Regions from separate parts of the Shewanella sp. GD03713 genome, predicted to be linked through region 3. Evidence: predicted binding sites of a transcription regulator. Region 3 holds the regulator's gene; each other region holds the start of a gene.

Evidence for each region. The regulator NrdR, encoded in region 3, represses ribonucleotide reductase genes. The targets are predictions, from matches to a motif close to AAACACNANATNTNGTGTTT.
Region 1: nrdD (anaerobic ribonucleoside-triphosphate reductase) is a predicted target of NrdR. The motif match lies at 3,818-3,837, and genes of this name have one in related genera.
Region 2: nrdA (class 1a ribonucleoside-diphosphate reductase subunit alpha) is a predicted target of NrdR. The motif match lies at 3,566-3,585, and genes of this name have one in related genera.

The regions. Positions count from the first base shown of each region.
Region 1 is NZ_JAOCIW010000001.1:2,999,368-3,004,487, reverse strand. Features, by position in the region: gene N5E87_RS13310 (DEAD/DEAH box helicase) at 51-1,400, opposite strand; gene rssA (patatin-like phospholipase RssA) at 1,722-2,669, shown strand; gene N5E87_RS13300 (hypothetical protein) at 2,834-3,514, shown strand; gene nrdD (anaerobic ribonucleoside-triphosphate reductase) at 3,868-5,120, shown strand, end outside.
Region 2 is NZ_JAOCIW010000001.1:2,303,664-2,308,783, forward strand. Features, by position in the region: gene nrdB (class Ia ribonucleoside-diphosphate reductase subunit beta) at 1-1,062, opposite strand, end outside; gene nrdA (class 1a ribonucleoside-diphosphate reductase subunit alpha) at 1,124-3,412, opposite strand; gene N5E87_RS10220 (HAD hydrolase-like protein) at 3,898-4,572, opposite strand; gene ubiG (bifunctional 2-polyprenyl-6-hydroxyphenol methylase/3-demethylubiquinol 3-O-methyltransferase UbiG) at 4,574-5,120, opposite strand, start outside.
Region 3 is NZ_JAOCIW010000001.1:1,258,125-1,263,244, forward strand. Features, by position in the region: gene ettA (energy-dependent translational throttle protein EttA) at 1-71, opposite strand, end outside; gene glyA (serine hydroxymethyltransferase) at 262-1,515, shown strand; gene nrdR (transcriptional regulator NrdR) at 1,726-2,175, shown strand; gene ribD (bifunctional diaminohydroxyphosphoribosylaminopyrimidine deaminase/5-amino-6-(5-phosphoribosylamino)uracil reductase RibD) at 2,275-3,420, shown strand; gene N5E87_RS05580 (riboflavin synthase) at 3,428-4,084, shown strand; gene ribBA (bifunctional 3,4-dihydroxy-2-butanone-4-phosphate synthase/GTP cyclohydrolase II) at 4,152-5,120, shown strand, end outside.

The DNA of each region.
Region 1 (5,120 bases), 1.7 Mb from region 3:
CCCACCCGTAATGTCGAGAGTCTGCACTATGGACTCTCGCGAGTAAATCATTAACGCTCGTCGTCATGATCCTGCAGCAAAGGCGCCGCAGGTTTTTTACGCATAGGCGCATCACCCACGTCAACCCCAGTGATAAAGCGTTTGTCACGTGAGGCGGCCGTTTTAACCGTTTTTGACTTGGTTTTCGCTTTGGCCTTGGTACCTGCCTTAGCGACCGCTTTAGTTGCGGTGGTCTTTGGCTTGTCTTTTAAACCACTAAATTTAGCTTCGAGGCCCTGAATGGCACTGATCTCAAAGGTCTTTCTAAGGAAGAGTTGTACTTTCTTAAAGTTATCCCAATCTTTAGGACCAACGAGGGAAATTGCATCACCCTTAGCGCCCGCGCGGCCGGTACGACCAATGCGGTGGACATATTCTTCGGCAAATTTGGGCATGTCGAAGTTAATGACGAGGGAGACATTGAGTAAGTCTAAGCCACGGGATGCCACATCTGTGGTCACCAGAATCTGCTGCTGACCGCGGGCAAATTGATCCATGATTTGATTACGGGCCGCCTGCTTCAGCTCGCCGCTTAACGCCGCGGTGGCAAAACCTTGCGCCGAGAGTTTGCTGGCTAAGCGCTCGGTATCGGCGCGGGTGGCGGTAAAAATAATCACTTGCTTGTGGGTTTCGTCACTAAGCAAACGCGTGAGCAGGGCTTCTTTGTGATCTAAATGATCACACAGATAAATCCGTTGGGTAATGTCCTGATGCTCAGTGTGGGCTGCACCAATCGCCACATGTGATGGATTTTTGAGTAATGCCGCGGCAATCTCATTGATTTCACTGTGATCTAAAGTGGCCGAAAACATTAAGGTTTGACGGCGCTTATGATCTGCAGCTGCGTTAATGGCTTTTAATTGTGGCGCAAAACCCAGATCCAGCATACGGTCGGCTTCATCGAGGACAAGCAGTTCTAATCCATTGAGGAAGAGGTTTTTTTGTTCTAAATGATCGGCGATGCGTCCCGGCGTTGCCACGATAAAATGTGGCTCTTTTGCCAGAGCTTTAGCTTGATCGTTAAAGTTTTCACCGCCCAACACGCTAATGGCTTTGTATTGAGTGTTGGCAACCAGCAAACGTAGCTGGCTATACACTTGGTGGGCCAATTCGCGGGTTGGTAATAAAATCAGTACTCTAGGATCGCGCTTGGTTAAGGCGCGGGTGGAGATAACCCTTTGCATCGCTGGCAACAAAAAAGCTAAGGTCTTACCTGAGCCTGTCTTTGATGACGCCATTAAATCTTTACCTGCCAATGCGATAGGCAGTGCTTGTTCCTGGATGGCGGTTGGGGTCGCAATCCCCATATGCTTTAAGCTTTGTAACAGACGCTGGTCCAGAGAAAAATCAGTAAACTGCAAAGGTATATCCCCTAAATCTGAGTGAGGGCAGATTATAGCCTTAAATCACTATGCTCAGCTATCTTGATTGGTCATTATCTTACTGAATCCGCTAAATAGCCGCTGTTATGGCTGGCGATTTAGCAAAGACGTGAGTAGTAACCCCCAACATGTGTATAACGGGCTAGGCAGCTTCTTGGAGGTGTTGCATTCGATGGACCTTGGATTCATTTCCACAGCGGCCTTTTAACGCGCTAAGTGGAATAAATCCATAAATGATTGACAGTACTCAGGGCGGAATTTAGCTTATTCAAATCATTGAGTTGTTAAGGGAAACATATTATGGGCAAGGGAACAAAACCCACCATTGGCATCGCGCTTGGAAGCGGAGCCGCCAAAGGTTGGGCTCACATCGGTGTACTCAATGGCTTGGCCGCCATGGGAGTCAAACCCGATAAAGTGGCCGGATGTTCAATCGGCGCGCTCGTCGGGGCGGCCTATGCCCATAATCATTTGACCGAGCTTGAGGAGTGGGTGCGCAGTTTTTCGAGCTGGGATGTCCTCGGGTTAATGGATATTCGTTGGCGTAAGGGCGGTTTGATCGGCGGCGAGAAAGTCTTCGATGTGCTGCAATCGCGCATCGGTGATATCAATATTGAAGAGCTCGAGCGACCCTTTGCAGCAATCGCGACTGACTTGTATTCTGGGCAAGAAATTTGGTTTCGCCATGGCGATTTACGCCAAGCTGTGCGCGCCTCTTGCTCAATGCCGGGGATATTAGCCCCCGTTCGTCAAGGAGATCGTTGGTTAGTCGATGGCGCTGTGGTGAACCCTGTGCCTGTGTCAGTGAGCCGCGCGATGGGCGTCGATATTGTGATTGCCGTGGATTTGCACGGGTTTCATTCGGGGCGGCTGCAGGTATTGCCCGTCAATATGACCAGCCATAAGGCGCCGAAGGAAGAAGCCGAAATGCCCGCGCGCCAAGAAACCGGCTTTATGGATTTATTTGCTCGGGGGCGGGAGTATGTCAGCAGTTTAACCGACAAGTTTTCCCTCGGCACTAAATCTAACCCTGGCATGATTGCGGTGATGTCTCAATCGATGGGGATTTTAGAGCAGCGTCATAAACGGGCGCGTTTGATGGGAGATCCGCCCGATGTCTTGGTTGTGCCCGAAGTCGCTAATATCGGCACCATGGAATTTCACCGTGCCGATGAGGCGATTGCGGCGGGGGAGGCAGCTGTAGCTAAAGTCGCGCACTTAATTGAAGCTGCGATTTGGAAAGGCTAAGTCGCGAGGAGACTCAGGGCGTGTTGACGTTTCGAGATTAAATTTTGTTCGTTCTGGCAAGCTCGTGCTCGTGAAACGAATAATAATTTAGGCAAGTGACTGTTTGATTGGCTTATTTTTTGCTTTAACCCCATCACACAGTGTTAGATGCCGAATTATTGACGATGAATCCTCTTTTAAATGCCTTAAATCTGAACCGTAGCAGTGTTGCCGATGCCTATGGCCTGAACAGCAAGAAGACGGACACGAGTAAGACAGAATCCTTGACGGATGCCAACTCATCCACCAAGGATACGCCTAAGACTGAGACGAAACCTAGTGATGAGATTGCCTTGTCACCCCGTGCGCTTAGGGCACAAAAAATCCAAGCCATGTCGAAGGATTTTTTTGCCGATGGCCAGTTTAGTGTGTCAGATATTCCGGCCTTAGTGTCTCGGCTGCAAAAGGACGGTATTTTGTCCGATGCACAGGTTGAGCGCCTGTCACAAAACGGCATTAATTTGCCGAGCCAAAAGCCGAGCAAGCAATCACTGCAGGACTTTATCGATGACGAGCTGAAGTCCTTAGCGGAAAAGTCACCAAACAGTCCGATGATCAACACCTTAGTCGATGCTAAGAATGTATTGTCGAATATGGATGATGCGCAATCCCCTGTGCTGGCACAAAAAGCCACCAAGGTATTTGGCCAGTTAACCGATTATCTAAATAGCAACCCAACACTGAGTGACAGCCAAAAGCAGTTATGGCAGGGGCTTAAATCGACCATGCAAGTGGCCTCTTCCATGGGAATGCAGCAATCGGCATCGGGGCAACTGAGTAGTTATCTTGCCTTAGCCAAGCGTTAACCCTGTCTGAGCGCAAACTTTAGCTAAAGGTAAACGCCGAGCTACGGACTGCTTTTATTCCAAGGACTTCTTATTACAAGGACTTTGGCTTTCGGGCCAAGGTCCTTTGTCGTGATTAGCGGGCATTTTTAGCGTCCGCTATCCTGCTTTATGGCCAAGGTCAAGGCTTAAAACTGAGATCATTGGGCTTGGCTACAGTTCTTCTTTGTTCTTTTTATCCATCCGATAAATCATGATCTGGATCATGGAATTTTAGGTGTTAATGCCGCTTAATTGCCTAGATATTGTGTTTATTGATTATCTGAACACTATATGTAGTGTTAATTTTAATCGGAATGGAGAGGAACTGAACAATGCCAGTCGTGATCAAGCGGGATGGTTGCCGCACACCTTTTGATGAAACAAGGATAAGAGATGCAGTGATAGCGGCTGCAAACTCGGTTGGGATAGAGGATGCTGACTATGCCGCGACGGTTGCCGCCTGTGTGAGGGAGCGAGTGGCGAATCTGGCAGAAGTCGAGATCCACCATTTACAGGACGCAGTTGAAAATCTCTTGATGGAAGGTCCTTACAAATCCTTGGCGCGGGTTTATATCGAGTATCGCCACGACAGAGATATTTGTCGCGATGCGACCAGTAAACTCAATCTCGAAATCCGTGGTTTAGTCGAGCAGAGCAATGCGGCGCTGTTAAATGAAAACGCCAATAAAGACTCTAAAGTGATCCCAACCCAGCGGGATCTGCTCGCGGGTATTGTTGCGAAACATTACGCCAAGAGCCATATTCTGCCTAAGGATGTAGTGGCCGCCCATGAACTTGGCGAGATCCATTATCACGACCTCGATTATTCGCCGTTTTTCCCGATGTTTAACTGCATGTTGATTGATTTGGCAGGCATGTTGACCCACGGTTTTAAGATGGGCAACGCCGAAATTGAGACCCCAAAATCCATCTCCACCGCTACGGCGGTAACGGCGCAGATTATTGCCCAAGTGGCGAGCCATATTTATGGCGGCACTACGATTAACCGTATCGATGAAGTGCTCGCGCCTTTTGTGGCGAAGAGCTATGACAAGCACTACCAAGTGGCGCTCAACTGGCAGATTAAAGATGCCAAGGCCTATGCGACGGCGCTCACCGAAAAAGAATGCCATGATGCTTTTCAATCCCTTGAATATGAAGTGAATACCTTACATACCGCCAATGGGCAAACGCCCTTTGTGACCTTTGGTTTTGGTCTTGGTACCTCGTGGGAGTCGCGTTTAATTCAGCAATCCATGTTGAAAGTACGTATGACGGGCCTAGGTAAAAATCGTAAGACTGCCGTGTTCCCTAAACTGGTGTTTGCGATTCGTGATGGCATTAACCACAAGGCCGGTGACTGCAACTACGATGTCAAACAAATGGCCCTAAAATGCGCCAGCATGCGCATGTATCCGGATATTTTGAACTACGAGCAAGTGGAAAAGGTCACGGGATCATTTAAAACCCCAATGGGCTGTCGCAGCTTTTTAGGCTCCTACAAAGAAAATGGCGAACTGGTCCATGAAGGGCGCAATAACCTTGGGGTAGTCAGCTTAAACTTGCCCCGAGTGGCCCTCGAGGC
Region 2 (5,120 bases), 1.0 Mb from region 3:
CACTTCAACTTCCTGCGGCGCCACTTGCACTGCATCACTTTCTAGCCAGTTCTTCATCCAAGGCAGTGGGTTAGACTGCTCGGCATAAGGCAGTGGCAGGTTAACGGACTTCATCCGTTGGTTAGTGATGTACTCAACGTATTGGCAGAGGATCTGCTCGTTGAGACCTATCATCGAGCCGTCTTTGAACAGGTATTTTGCCCATTCTTTTTCTTGCTCGGCGGCCTTGAGGAACAGGTTATAGGCTTCCTGTTGGCATTCCGTAGCAATTTCGGCCATCTCAGGATCGTCTTTGCCGCCCTGCATAATGGTTAAGATATGCTGGGTGCTGTTTAAGTGCAGCGCTTCGTCACGGGCGATAAGACGAATAATTTTCGCGTTACCTTCCATGAGCTTACGCTCTGCAAATGCGAATGAGCAGGCAAAACTGACATAGAAGCGAATCGCTTCGAGGGCGTTAACTGACATCATGCACAGGTACAACGCTTTCTTTAGCGTGCGAGTGTTGACTTCAATCGGCTCGCCATCGATCACATGGGTGCCTTCGCCTAACAGGTGGTAAACCTGGGTCAGCTTGATCAAGTGATCGTAATATTCAGCAATGTCAGTCGCGCGGCGCAGGATCTCTTGATTCACCACGATATCGTCAAAAATCACTGAAGGATCGTTCACGATATTGCGAATAATGTGAGTGTATGAGCGCGAGTGGATGGTCTCGGAGAAAGACCAAGTCTCAATCCAAGTTTCTAATTCGGGCAGCGACACTAAGGGCAGAAATGCCACGTTAGGCGAGCGGCCTTGGATAGAGTCGAGCAGCGTTTGGTATTTCAGGTTCGAAATAAAAATATGCTTTTCATGATCTGGCAGTGAGTTGTAATCGATTTTATCGCGGCTCACGTCAACTTCTTCTGGGCGCCAGAAGAAAGACAACTGTTTTTCAATCAGTTTTTCAAACACTTCATATTTTTGTTGGTCATAACGAGCGACGTTAACCGATTGTCCGAAGAACATAGGTTCACGGGTGGCATCGTTGGGTGTTTGGCAAAAAGTAGAGTAGGTCATGGTACGAGTATTCCAATAAGTCGGGATCCCAAAGGGATCCCGCAACCGTTAACATTGAAGATTAGATTTTGCAGGCGCCGCCAGCACAGCCGTCATCTTCTTTCTCTATGTTGGTAATGTCATCGTGTTGATCCGATGCACCATCGCGAGTGTTATGGTAGTACAGCGTTTTTACACCTAACTTATAGGCATTGAGTAAGTCTTTCAGCAGAGTCTGCATCGGAACCTTACGGCCTTCGAAACGCGTTGGGTCATAGTTAGTGTTGGCCGAAATTGCTTGGTCAACGAATTTTTGCATGATACCCACGAGCTGTAAGTAACCTTCGTTGCTTGGCATTTGCCATAGCAGCTCGTAGTTGTATTTCAGCTCATCAAAATCAGGCACCACTTGCTTTAACTGGCCATCTTTACTGGCTTTCACACTGATCAAACCGCGTGGAGGTTCGATACCGTTAGTCGCGTTTGAGATCTGTGATGAAGTCTCAGACGGCATCAATGCAGACAGGGTCGAGTTACGTAAACCGTGCTGTTTGATGTCGTGGCGCAGTGTTTCCCAGTCTAAATGCAATGGCTCGCTGCAAATCTTATCTAAATCACGTTTGTAGGTATCGATAGGTAAAATACCTTGGGCGTAAGTGGTCTCATTAAATAATGGGCACGCACCTTGCTCTTTTGCCAGATTCATTGACGCCTTAAGCAGATAGAATTGAATCGCTTCAAAGGTCTTGTGAGTCAGGTTGTTCGCGCTACCATCGGAGTACTTCATGCCATTCTTCGCTAAGTAGTTAGCGAAGTTGATAACACCAATACCCAAGGTACGACGGTTCATCGATGAAATTTCAGCCGCTTTGATTGGATAATCTTGGTAATCCAGTAGGTTATCCAGTGCACGTACCGCTAAATCGGCTAATGGCTCAAGCTCGGCTAAGTTTTTGATCGCACCTAAGTTTAATGCTGACAGTGTACACAGCGCGATTTCACCGTTTGGATCGTCAATGTTGTTCAACGGCTTGGTCGGCAGCGCGATTTCAAGACAAAGGTTAGATTGTCTGATCGGAGCGACTTTCGAGTCGAACGGACTGTGGGTGTTACAGTGGTCAACGTTTTGGATGTAGATACGGCCCGTTGAAGCACGTTCTTGCATCATTAATGAGAACAGTTCGACCGCTTTCAATGTCTTCTTACGAATGCTGCTGTCTTGCTCATATTGCAGGTACAGACGTTCGAATTCGTCTTGATCTTCGAAGAAGGCATCGTAAAGACCAGGCACGTCCGATGGGCTGAACAGGCTGATGTTTTCGCCTTTGATCAGACGTTGATACATCAGCTTGTTGAGCTGCACGCCGTAGTCTAAGTGGCGAATACGGTTATCTTCAACACCACGGTTGTTTTTCAGTACCAGCAGGGATTCCACTTCTAAGTGCCAAATGGGGTAGAAGAGGGTCGCAGCACCACCACGAACGCCGCCTTGCGAGCAAGACTTCACCGCCGTTTGGAAATACTTGTAGAAAGGTAAGCAACCCGTATGGAAGGCTTCGCCGCCACGGATTGGGCTACCTAATGCACGGATACGACCCGCGTTGATACCAATACCAGCGCGTTGGCTCACGTATTTCACGATAGACGATGCGGTCGCATTGATAGAATCTAAGCTGTCGCCACATTCAATCAGTACACATGAACTGAATTGACGTGTTGGCGTACGTACACCCGCCATGATTGGCGTGGGCAGCGAAATCTTAAAGGTCGATACCGCGTCGTAAAAATCTTTAACGTATTGCAGGCGCGTTTCCTTTGGATAACGGGCAAACAAACAGGCCGCCACCAGAATATAGAGGAACTGGGCGCTCTCGTAGATCTCGTGGGTCACACGGTTTTGTACCAGATACTTACCTTCGAGCTGTTTTACCGCCGCGTAAGAGAAGTTCATATCGCGCCAATGGTCGATATAGCTGTCCATGATATCGAGTTCTTCGCGGGTGTAATCCTGCAGAATATGCATATCATACTTGCCAAGCTCAACCAGTTTAGTCACATGGTCGTATAACTTTGGCGGTTCGAACTGACCAAAGGCCTTCTTACGTAAATGGAATACGGCTAAGCGCGCAGCCAGAAACTGATAATCTGGAGATTCTGGGGAAATTAAATCCGCCGCAGATTTGATGATCGTTTCGTGGATAGCTTCGGTTGGGATCCCGTCGAAAAACTGTAAATGCGTGCGAAGTTCAACTTCAGAAACAGAAACGTTTTTTAATCCCTTGGCTGCCCAAGTAATTACGCGGTGTATCTTGTCGAGATCGATTGTCTCACGTGCACCACAGCGTTTTGTGACTGTCATATTGCTATTCATTGAAGAGAGGCCTTGGTTCTGATATCTGTTCAGGTGAACTAAGTCACCGTACGTTTCCTTGTAAAACAATCAACCTGAAAACCCTTAATACTGCTGACTATGCAGGAGATAGTCGATTTAACGGGGAACTTCTAGTGTGTCTGATTGCTACCTATACACAAGATATGGTGTTTTAAATAATCTGAGATACAAGATAGTGAGGTTTGCCGCTATTTGCAAGTCTCAATTCAGGGGGTATCTTGTGGATATCTTGAGGATAAAGAAAAGCGTTAGTGATGACTAACCCTGAAGCTCAAATTGAGATTAGCGTGCGAGATTGATGGCGTTTTTTTGCGCAAATTTCACTGTGTGATCGATCGCTAAAATAAGCAGCGATCGCGATCGCAAGGATTGACCCTTAGCCTAAATTGCATTACCAGCGAAGGGGGCAGAATTTCGCCATTAAAGGTTCAGTTGAGCAATGAGCACGAGTCAATTCGTTACCGCTATTTTGCGAATGCTTGGCTTAATGCCGAATGCAAACTCGATGGCGAGTTAAACTGCGCATAGGCAGGCCATGCATAGGGCGTATCGGCCTCACCCAAATATCCCCACAGCGCCACACCGCCGAGCATGCCCGCCGCTTGAGCCGCGAGTAAATCCCGCTCGGCATCGCCTAAATAGAGGATTTGCTGTGGTAGGCATTGCAGCTGCTGCGCGCCCAATAGCATAGGTGCGGTATGAGGCTTAGGATAACGAGTGGAATCGCCACTGATCATCACCGGCATACGTGAGCTGAGCTTAAGTTTATGCAATAGCGGTCGTGTAAAGCGGGCGGGTTTATTGGTGATCACCCCAAACGGTATTCGGCATAACTCGAGCCAATCGAGCAGGGGGGCGATACCATCAAACAACTGGCAATGGTCGCCATTGATCCTTTGATAATGGGCGAGGAGCCCTTGCTGTACTTGAGTGCGCAGGGAATCATCCGCACCGGGAATCGCCGCATCGACTAAGGCAAAGCTGCCATGGGAGGCAGCGCTACGCATGTCTGCGAGAGGTTTTGCTGCGATACCGACATCCGACAAACTGAGGTTAAGGGCCTGAACCAGATCCGGCGCGGTATCGGCAAGGGTACCGTCAAGGTCGAATAAGACCCCTTTAACCTCAGCTAAGCTCATCTTAATCTACCTTTTGCGTCGCAATCATATAATTAACATCGACCTTTGGGGTGTACTTAAAGATCCCCGTCAGTGGGTTATAGGTGATCCCAAGTGCATCTTTACAGATAAGATCGGTGTTATCGACTAAGGCAATCAATTCAGAAGGTTTGATAAACTTATTATGATCATGGGTGCCAATGGGCAGCATCTTTAATAGGTACTCGGCGCCGACAATGGTCTCGACAAAAGACTTAATATTACGGTTGATGGTTGAGAAAAACACAAAACCGCCGGGTTTAACCATATCGCAGCAGGCTTGAATGACTGATTGCGGATCCGGCACATGCTCGAGCATCTCCATACAAGTCACCACATCGTAGTATTCGCGGTGATCTTCTCGATGGGCCTCGGCAGTGTTTTTGACGTAGTTGATGCTCACGCCAGTTTCCAGTGCATGTAAACGCGCGACTTCTAATGGTTCTTCACCCATATCGAGGCCGTCAACGACCGCGCCGATGCGCGCCATGCTTTCGGATAAAATGCCGCCGCCACAGCCGACGTCGAGC
Region 3 (5,120 bases):
TCTTTAAGGATCTGCTTCTTAGGAGGAACAACCTTGCCCACCCGCAGCATGCTGTAAACAAACTGAGCCATTTTTCTGCATCTATAAGTGACTAATGATGCGGCTAATTCTACTCGATTGCGCGCCGAACTCAACTCGGCATTGAGGCGAGTTCAAGGTAAAACTGTAGGATTTTCATGTTTCAGAGACTGGGATTGTCGGCTCGTTACGAGTAGAATACCGCGCAACCCTACCTACAAGAATTGGCAGCTGGAGTAAGCAATGCTGAAAAAAGATATGAATATCGCAGATTATGATCCGGAACTGTTCAACGCAATTCAGAACGAAACTCTGCGTCAAGAAGAGCATATTGAGCTGATTGCTTCTGAAAACTACACCAGTCCACGCGTGATGCAAGCGCAAGGTTCACAATTAACCAACAAGTACGCCGAAGGTTACCCAGGCAAGCGTTACTACGGTGGTTGTGAGTATGTGGACGTAGTTGAAACCTTAGCGATTGAGCGTGCAAAACAACTGTTTGGTGCGACTTACGCAAACGTGCAACCTCACTCAGGTTCTCAAGCAAACAGCGCCGTTTACATGGCATTGTTAAAACCAGGCGATACCGTTTTAGGTATGAACCTCGCTCACGGTGGTCACTTGACCCACGGTTCACCTGTAAACTTCTCCGGTAGACTGTACAACATCATTCCTTACGGCATCGATGAATCAGGCAAAATCGACTACGACGAAATGGAACGTCTGGCGGTTGAACATAAGCCTAAGATGATGATCGGTGGTTTCTCTGCTTACTCAGGCATCGTTGACTGGGCAAGAATGCGCGAAATTGCAGACAAAATCGGTGCTTACCTGTTTGTCGACATGGCGCACGTTGCGGGTCTTATCGCCGCTGGTGTGTATCCAAACCCAGTGCCACACGCGCACGTTGTGACCTCAACCACTCACAAGACCTTAGCCGGTCCTCGTGGCGGTATCATTCTGTCTGCTGCCGATGATGAGGAGCTATACAAGAAGCTGAACTCTGCGGTATTCCCAGGCGGTCAAGGCGGTCCTTTGATGCACGTTATCGCGGGTAAAGCGGTAGCCTTCAAAGAAGCTTTAGAGCCAGAGTTCAAAGCTTACCAACAACAAGTGGTTAAGAATGCTAAAGCCATGGTTGAAGTGTTCTTAGAGCGCGGTTACAAGATCGTTTCTGGCGGTACTGACAACCACTTAATGCTGGTGGACTTAATCGGTCGCGACCTGACGGGTAAAGAAGCCGATGCCGCTTTAGGTAGCGCGAACATCACAGTAAACAAAAACTCTGTGCCAAATGACCCACGTTCTCCATTCGTGACCTCTGGTGTGCGTATCGGTACGCCTGCGATCACTCGCCGTGGCTTTAAAGAAGCTGAAGCGAAAGAGTTAACCGGTTGGATCTGTGACATCCTCGACGATGCCCACAACCCAGCGGTCATCGAGCGCGTAAAAGGCCAAGTATTGGCACTGTGCGCCCGTTTCCCTGTTTACGGTTAATTCGTTAATTTATCTGAATATGAAAGCTGAGTTCACAACTGCTTAGGGTGTCACTCTCAGGTGGTTAACCTCAGCCGATAAATAGGATAAAATCCCATGGCCGCATTAAGCGGCCATTTTTATTGCTAAAATCTTAGACTTAAACCCGCTCGGTTTAAGCGAGAAACAGCGAAAGCCATAGGCTTTATTCCATTCACGGCAGGAGGCTCAATGCATTGTCCATTTTGCAGCGCGACAGATACTAAAGTGATCGATTCCCGATTAGTGGCGGAAGGCCATCAAGTGCGTCGTCGCCGAGAATGCACCGAATGCCACGAAAGATTTACTACCTTCGAAGGGGCAGAATTAGTTATGCCACGGGTGATTAAACGCGATGGTACGCGCCAACCCTTCGATGAAGAAAAGCTGCAAGCAGGTATGTTACGCGCGGTCGAAAAGCGCCCTGTGTCCATGGATGAAATCGAGCAGGCCTTAAGTAAAATCAAGTCAACGCTGCGGGCTACCGGCGAGCGCGAAGTGCCATCCGAGATGATAGGTAACTTGATGATGGAACAGTTAATGAGCCTAGATAAGGTTGCCTATATTCGTTTTGCCTCGGTTTATCGCGCCTTTGAAGATGTCTCCGAATTTGGTGAGGCGATTGCGAAACTGCAAAAGTAATGTGGGTTATCTTAAGTTAGCGCTTAGGTTAGTGCTTAGGTTAGCGCCTCGTTATGCGCAGCATTCGGACACGCTTCCTCAAGATTTCATAGGGTTTATATGAATTGGTCAGAACTCGATAACCAGATGATGAGCCGAGCCATACAACTGGCTCGCAAAGGATTTTATACCACTCGCCCCAATCCTAGTGTGGGTTGCGTTATCGTAAAAGATAATCAGATTGTCGGTGAAGGTTATCATCAAAAAGCCGGCGAGCCCCACGCCGAGGTGCATGCACTGCGGATGGCTGGCGATAGTGCACGCGGCGCGACCGCCTATGTCACCTTAGAACCTTGTAGCCATTATGGCCGCACACCGCCCTGCGCCTTGGCGCTGATCAATATTGGTGTAAAACGAGTTGTGGTGGCGGTTGAAGATCCCAATCCTCAGGTCGGTGGTCGCGGTATTCAAATGCTGCGCGATGCGGGCATTCAAGTGGATGTCGGTTTGCACCGCGACGAAGCTTACGCTTTAAATCTTGGTTTTATGAAGCGCATGGAATCAGGCCTACCTTGGGTGACGGTAAAGCTTGCCGCGAGTCTCGATGGTAAAACCGCGTTATCAAACGGTGTGTCCAAATGGATCACTGGCCCCGAAGCTCGCCGCGATGTGCAGCGTTTACGTTTACGCGCCTGCGCCCTAGTGACAGGGATTGACACTGTGCTAGCCGATGACCCTTCGCTCAATGTGCGCTACTCAGAGCTTGGCAGCCTTAGCTCACAATTGAGAGAAGCGCAGATTTTACAACCGCTGCGGGTTATTTTAGACAGTCGTTGCCGGATGCCGATTACGGCAGCATTGCTTGCGATTGAATCGCCGATGTTATTAGTCTCAACTGAGCCTTACTCGCCAGCCTTTGTAGAGCAGTTGCCCGCCCATGTGACTTGTCTTCAATTACCGGCGATTGATGGTCGAATCTCGCTGCCCGCACTCTTAAGCTATTTAGGCAAAAGCTGTAATCAGGTGCTTATCGAAGCGGGCGCGACCTTAGCCGGCGCCTTTATCGGAGCGGGATTAGCCGATGAATTAGTGCTGTATCAAGCGATGAAAATCCTTGGCGCACAGGGACGTAATCTACTCGAATTACCCGATTATCAAATGATGGCCGATATTCCGACCCTCAAACTGGTCGATGAGCGTAAAGTGGGCGCGGATACGCGTTTCACCTTGAGGCTCACGTCCAATCCATCTTTAGCGAATAAGTGAGTTAACCATGTTTACTGGGATTATTGAGGCCGTTGGCACGCTGCGAAAGCTTGAACGTAAAGGCGATGATATTCGTTTGACGGTTGCCAGTGGCAAACTGGATTTAAGCGATGTGCGTTTAGGCGACAGTATTGCCACCAATGGGGTGTGTTTGACTGTGGTTCAGCAATTAGCCGATGGCTATGTGGCGGATGTGTCGGCTGAAACTGTCAGTCTCACAGGCTTTGCTAACTATAAAGTCGGCACTAAGGTTAATCTTGAAAAAGCCGTTACCCCGACAACTCGCCTCGGCGGGCATATGGTCAGCGGCCATGTGGATGGCATTGCCACCGTAGAGCAGCGTCTTGCTCGTGGGCAAGCAATCGAATTTTGGTTAGCGGCGCCTGCGGAGCTGGCTCGCTACATCGCCCATAAAGGTTCTATCACCATCGATGGTGTGAGTTTGACGGTAAATGAAGTCGATGGACACCGTTTCCGATTAACCATAGTGCCCCATACTGCGGGTGAAACCACGTTGGTAGATTTGAAAGCTGGCGATAAGGTGAATATTGAAGTGGATTTAATCGCCCGCTATTTAGAGCGTTTAATGCGCTTTGATACTAAAGAAACCCAAGGCGGTGGGGTGACTATGGAAATGTTAGCCCGTGCTGGCTTTGTGCGTTAGGGCACTGGCACTTAGCTCACTTAGGTATAGAATTTCATAACAACAGTAAAATCATAAAGGTCCTACAATGGCGCTGCACAGTATAGAAGAGATCATCGAGGATATTCGTCAAGGCAAAATGGTTATTTTGATGGATGACGAAGACAGAGAAAACGAAGGCGACCTGATTATGGCGGCCGAGCTGGTCACGCCTGAAGCGATTAACTTTATGGCGAAATACGGTCGTGGACTTATCTGCCAAACGATGACTAAAGCCCGTTGCCAGCAGTTAAACCTGCCCTTGATGGTGACTAATAACAATGCGCAGTTCTCGACTAACTTTACAGTATCGATTGAAGCAGCAGAAGGCGTAACCACTGGGATTTCGGCCCACGATCGCGCCGTAACAGTAAAAGCTGCCGTGGCTAAAGATGCCAAGGCGTCGGATTTAGTACAGCCTGGTCATATCTTCCCATTAATGGCGCAGGACGGCGGCGTGTTAACCCGCGCAGGTCACACTGAAGCGGGTTGTGATTTAGCCCGTTTAGCAGGGCTTGAGCCGTCGGGCGTGATTGTTGAGATCCTCAATGAAGACGGCACTATGGCCCGTCGCCCCGATTTAGAGATTTTCTCTGAATTACATGGGATTAAAATCGGCACTATTGCGGCGCTTATCGAATACCGCAACACCAAAGAAACCACAGTCGTGCGCGAAGCCAAATGTAAACTGCCAACCCGCTTTGGCGAGTTCGACATGGTGACCTTTAGGGACACTATCGACAATCAACTGCACTTTGCCTTAGTGAAGGGCGAAGTGAAGCCAGATTGTTTAGTGCGCGTACACTTACAAAATACCTTCAACGATTTACTCCACTCAGAGCGCGATCAGCAGCGTAGTTGGCCGCTTGAAAAAGCCATGGAGCGTATTTCTGCCGAAGGTGGTGTGTTGGTGTTGCTGGGCAATCAAGAGCATCCCTGTGAAATTCTCTCTAAAGTCAAAGCCTTTGAGGCAGAAGATCAAGGTCAAGCACCAGCCTCTGCAAAATGGCAAGGTACT